2 linked regions of the Endozoicomonas gorgoniicola genome follow. The protein of the gene in region 1 interacts with the protein of each later gene in a pairwise test. Links are inferred from orthologs where the notes say so. Each region holds a gene or a part of one and is shown on either strand. Other genes may lie near its edges.

Region 1 (2,883 bases):
AAAGCTTTACGGCAGAATGGAAAAAGCTCAACGGTGAAGTGGCAGGAATCAGTCAGTTCGATAAACAGAGTGAGTACAGCACACTGGCAGGCGAAGCCCTGCTGGTCGATAAAAGCCAGCAACGCGCCCGTCAGATCAGCCGATTACTGAGAGAACAGATAGGCTTCGAACCAAGGCGCCGACAGGATGTCGACATGATCTTCATGGCTACCTCCCCCGAGGAAGCCAGACAGATCAAACCGGCAATCGCCTACCAGTACGCAGGCGACATCCCCACTTATGCGACCTCGAACGCCTATTCCGGGCAAACGAGCCGAAGTCGAGACCAGGACCTGAACTTCCTCAGGATACCTGTAATGCCGTGGTATATACCCGGACAGAGTTCACCACTCAAACTATCTATCACCGACACCTGGTCCACAGCACGCGGTCAATACGGCAGTCTTTTTGCCCTGGGTGCTGACAGCTATAACCTGCACCCACGACTGCAACAGCTGCGCAGTCTGAGTGGCAGTCGCATTGATGCCCTGACTGGCTGGCTCAGCATTAATGAACAGGGGCGTGTCAGCCGGGAACTGCCGTGGCAGATCTTTCGCAATGGTCAACTGACACCACTCCCCATTCCGGTACAAAATACTGATGTACTGGCGGCTCAAACTTCAGAGTAATACTGGCGCCAGGGCCGAACACCTGGCGCTGCAGCACCTCAAGGCAAACAGGCTGAAGCTGGTCGCCCGGAACTACGCCTGTCGCTTTGGCGAACTCGATCTGGTTATGCTGGATGGCGAAACTCTGGTGTTTGTAGAAGTTCGCAGTCGCAACAGCCAGCAGTTTGGCGGAGCAGCAGCCAGCATTACACCTGCCAAACAGCGAAAAATCCGCCGCACCGCTGAACATTTTCTTCAAAACCACAGAAAGCATCAGCATCGTCACTGCCGTTTCGATGCCGTTCTGATTATTAATCAAACTGACACCGTTACTCGTCACGTTATAAGTAGCAATGACGAACGAGCGCCAAAACCGATAGAATGGTTACAAGGTATTTTTTAACGGTTTTTATGAGGCGTTTCTAAACGTTCAGGACTCGAGACATGCATGACTTGATAATACGTCATTTCTCGGACAGCATTGACGCAAAAATTCGTGCTGCCGACGCCCTGCCTCCTTACATCGCAGACTCTGCAGACGTCATGGTTCAATGTCTGTTGAATGATGGCAAAATTCTCGCCTGCGGCAATGGCGGCTCTGCGGGCGATGCTCAACATTTCGTCTCCGAACTGCTGAACCGGTTTGAACGGGAGCGCCCCTCGCTGCCCGCCGTTTCCCTGTGCGCAGACAGCCTGACCATCAGCTCAATTGCCAACGACAGCAGTTTTAATGAGATTTTCTCCAAACAGATTCGCGCGCTTGGCCAGCAGGGGGACGTTCTGCTGGCTTTTTCCACCACAGGCAACTGCCCTAACGTCGTGCAGGCTATTCAGGCAGCCCACGACCGGGATCTGACGATCATTGCCCTGACTGGCAAGGACGGGGGAGACATGTCCAGACTGCTGCACCCGGAAGACATTGAAATCAGGGTACCAGCAAACGACGCACCACGTATTCAGGAAGTACACACCCTGATTATTCACTGCCTGTGCGACCTGATAGACGAATCCCTGTTCTCAACCGGATAAACTGCAGAAGTCTTTTATCTGAACAACTGGTGAAAGAAACCAGACTGCCTTGAGCGACGGAAACATTTTTCGTCACCCTGAACAATAAAAAGGTGATGAAATAATTTCATAGAAAAAACAGTAAAGGAGTATTGAGTGAAACGCACCCAACGATTGTTTTTTGCCAGCCTGCTATCCGGACTTTTAATCTTTTTGACCGGCTGCGCCACTGTAGTGGATGGCGTTAATGAAGACCCGATTCGCATGGACCCCACCGAACGCTCCTGGGGCAACTGGCTGGATGACCAGACCATAGAAACCGTTGCCGAAGTCAATATCAACAAATCCAGCGATGAATTCAGACTAAACAGTCGCATTAAAGTGATCAGCTTTAACGGTATAGTGCTGATCATTGGCCAGGTTCCCAACCAGTCACTGAAAGATGAAGCTGCCCGGGTTGTTACCCCCATCCAGAACGTGCGCAAAGTGTATAACGAGCTAACCATCGGCCAGCCTGCCGGTGTTATGGAACACAGCAGCGACGCCTGGCTGACCACAAAAATCAAGACCAAGCTCATTCAGGACGAAATTGTTTCCGCCGACAAAGTGAAGGTCAATACCGAAAAAGGTACGGTCTACCTGATGGGACTGGCGACTCCAAAAGAAGCCAGTAGCGCCGTTGAGGCAGCCCGTAATACGAGAGGTGTTCAGAAGGTTGTAAAAGTCTTCGAATACGTTCGCTGAGTGACTATTTATAATTAGCAGACGATACTGACAACGATCTGAAATCGACTCCAGATCGTTGTCTGAAAAGAGAAAACGTCATGAGCAGCAAAGACATTGTCACTATCAATTGCGGCAGCGATAAATTTCCCAAAATTGTTCACGCTGTAAGACATCACGGCTATAAAACGATCGGCATTGATCTGCAGGATGCCAATCAATGGGATTTCACTGGATCAACGGCCGTTATCATCTCAGGTGGCCCTCACCTGTTTACCGAAAGCCCGCAAAAGCATGATCAACTCATGCAGTCATTCCAGTTTCTGAAACACCTTGAATTACCAACCCTTGGTATCTGCCTGGGGCATCAGGCCATCGCCCTGACATTCGGCGGTCAGGTTTACCGTGGAGAGGAACGCAGAAAAAGTGACAACATCACAGTCATTGCGCCGCATCCGCTTTTCGCCAACCTGACTTCAAATCAATTTTCCGAGGATCACTGCGA
Region 2 (2,870 bases), 2.2 Mb from region 1 along the record:
TGCAACAGCCCGGAGACAGTTCTGACTGACCTCTAGCAACATGCCATTCAGGTAGTAACGAACATCCTGTTGAGCCATAGCAAAGGCTGTGCGATCAATCAGGCGACGCATCCGGGCCTGACCGATGGTAAAGGTCATTGAGCCCGCTTCTTCTTCAATGCTTGGAAATTCATTAGCTGGCAGAGTGGAAAGTGTGAAGCGTGAACGTCCGGCGCGCACCTTAACCCTTTGATCATCCTGAGAAAACTCAATCATGGCGTTCTCAGGAAGAGACTTACAGATATCCATCAGCTTACGTGCCGGAACAGTAATCTCGCCGCCTTCAGTGACATCATCCAGAGAAACGCGGCCAACCAGCTCCACTTCCAGGTCTGTACCTGTCAGGGAGAGTTGGTCACCGCCCACCACCATCAGGACGTTAGACAAAACAGGTAGTGTCTGCCTGCGCTCTACAACGCCCGCCACCAGTTGCAGTGGCTTCAGCAATGCTTCCCGATTAATGGTAAATTTCATCGCTTTCCTTTCTCTTGCTAGCTGGAAAAGAGCCGGTGCCCTTTTCTCAAATTCAATAAAATCTGTTGAAACTTTTATACCAGAAACTATTACACCAGAAACTACTGCATCAGAATAATTAACTGGTCAAAGATCTCAACAGGTTCTTGTAGTCATCCCGAATCTCACTATCTGTACCCGTTAGCTCTTTTACTTTGCGACAGGCATGTAGCACCGTAGTATGATCTCGACCACCGTAGGCATCGCCAATTTCCGGCAGACTGTGACTGGTTAATTCCTTGGACAGCGCCATGGCAACCTGTCGGGGTCTTGCCACAGAACGACTGCGTCGTTTGGATAAGATATCAGCAACTTTGATTTTGTAATACTCTGCTACTGTTCTTTGAATATTATCTATAGAGACCTGCTTGTCCTGCAAGGCTAAAAGGTCTTTCAGGGACTCCCTGATCAGGTCTATATCAATCTTCCTTCCCATAAAGTGCGCGCTCGCAATAACACGCTTGAGCGCTCCTTCCAGCTCCCGAACATTAGAGCGTATACGCTGTGCAATAAAGAAAGCCGCTTCATGGGGCAGGTCGACACGGTGCTGTTCTGCTTTTTTCATCAGGATCGCAACGCGGGTTTCCAGTTCCGGGGGTTCAACCGCTACGGTTAGTCCCCAGCCAAAGCGGGACTTCAGACGCTCTTCAACACCACTGATTTCTTTGGGATAGCGATCACAGGTCAGGATCATCTGCTGGCCACCTTCCAGTAACGCATTGAAAGTATGGAAAAACTCTTCCTGTGACCGTTCTTTACCCGCAAAAAATTGAATATCATCAATCAACAAAGCATCAACAGACCGGTAATAACGCTTGAAGTCATTGATAGCATTGAGCTGCAGAGCTTTGACCATATCTGCCACAAAGCGCTCTGAATGCAGGTAAACCACTCTGGCATTCGGGTTGTGCTTTACCAGAGAATTACCTACTGCATGCATCAGGTGAGTTTTACCCAGACCAACACCACCATAAAGGAACAGTGGGTTATAGGCCGCTCCCGGATTTTCTGCCACCTGCCGAGAAGCTGCCAGTGCCAACTGGTTGGATTTACCTTCAACAAAAGTTTCAAAGGTGAACTGGGTATTCAAAGAGCTGTGATGCTTAATGGAACCTTCTACTTCAACCTGGCGGGTTGGTGTAACAATTTCCCGGGAAGGGTCTGGCTCTTCCGTTACAAGCCCACCCTCTTTAATAGAATCTTTAAGAGTGTCTTTCAGCGGATTAACTTTACGCTGCTTTTTAGCTACAGGTTTGGCCTGTGCTTCATCAACAGCTTCTTCAGCCATCGGCTCATCCACAGCCAGGGACTCCTGCATTAACAGAGGCTCGGACGCTCTGTTCACTTCCAGATTGTTCACCAGCTTTTCAGTAACGGTTCGCTCTTGTAGCTCAGAACCTGCCGCAGGGCTTTTCACCGAATCCTGAATCGGGTTGTGAAACGCTGGTTTAGGGGAAGGCTGTACCTGAACAGAAGCCGTTGAACGCTGAGCAAACTGCGAAGAAAATGAAGGTGTACTGCTGGCATGTGAAGACGTTCTGCTGCTGGAACGACGACTCAGAGATTGCGGTCGGCGGTTTGACACAGCCAGGGCTACAGCCGGTGGTTGTCCATCGGTCAGCTCATCGAGAATTTCCTCAACTCTCGGCAAAAACTTCTCCTTCACCCAGTCTGATACAAAGCGGTTAGGAGCCAGCAGACATAAGTCATGCTCATCCCCCATTACTTTTAGCGGGCGAATCCATGTATTGAACTGCTGCGATGACAGCTCATCCTGAAGAAGATCTATGCATTTTTGCCAGAGCTCAAGGGGCACAGGCGCTCTCCTGAAAACGATCCTGATAACGAGCCCGACAGCGACCCGGAAACCGGATGATGATAAAGCTTATCACCCTGCCTGCTGAACAACTTTCTGAAAGGCTGGGTATTGCGAACAATTGTATCCTTTCGCCCAAAAGTTATCCACACCTTCCCTAGATGATTGCAGAGCTGATCACCACTTTTTTTGTGCCTTTAATTCATATAGTTATCAACAGAAAAAGTCTGTCTTTAAGGTGAATTATTTATTAATTTTTTGCTGTGGATAGACCTGTTTACTAGCAGGGTAAATCCATAGGAATGAGCTGTGTATAACCAGTTGCATAACTTACCCTGTGCATAACTGGTTAGTTTATACACAACTCATCCTCAGGTAAGGAACAGCTAAATACCGTGATTTCTACAGCTTGATACACAGGCCTTAGGCCTTGATATTACTGACAAAAGCCTGCTTATCCACAGAAAATGGCCTGCTAAATTACAATCATAAATACAAAACA

What was found.
Region 2: the proteins of NX722_RS13310 (region 1) and dnaA interact in binary tests that used the Escherichia coli proteins (3 or more experiments, as listed by UniProt). The link is inferred for Endozoicomonas gorgoniicola from one-to-one orthologs.

Annotation. Positions count from the first base shown.
Region 1 is NZ_JAPFCC010000001.1:2,908,512-2,911,394, forward strand. It holds NX722_RS13310 (phosphoheptose isomerase), read left to right. Parts: upstream 1-1,091; coding sequence 1,092-1,676; downstream 1,677-2,883. Other genes in the region: NX722_RS13300 (penicillin-binding protein activator), read left to right, coding at 1-668; NX722_RS13305 (YraN family protein), read left to right, coding at 640-1,050; NX722_RS13315 (BON domain-containing protein), read left to right, coding at 1,812-2,399; NX722_RS13320 (type 1 glutamine amidotransferase), read left to right, coding at 2,480-2,883. UniProt on the Escherichia coli protein: Required for the timely initiation of chromosomal replication via direct interactions with the DnaA initiator protein.
Region 2 is NZ_JAPFCC010000001.1:5,058,569-5,061,438, forward strand. It holds dnaA (chromosomal replication initiator protein DnaA), read right to left. Parts: upstream 2,369-2,870; coding sequence 632-2,368; downstream 1-631. Other genes in the region: dnaN (DNA polymerase III subunit beta), read right to left, coding at 1-513. UniProt on the Escherichia coli protein: Plays an essential in the initiation and regulation of chromosomal replication. Binds in an ATP-dependent fashion to the origin of replication (oriC) to initiate formation of the DNA replication initiation complex once per cell cycle.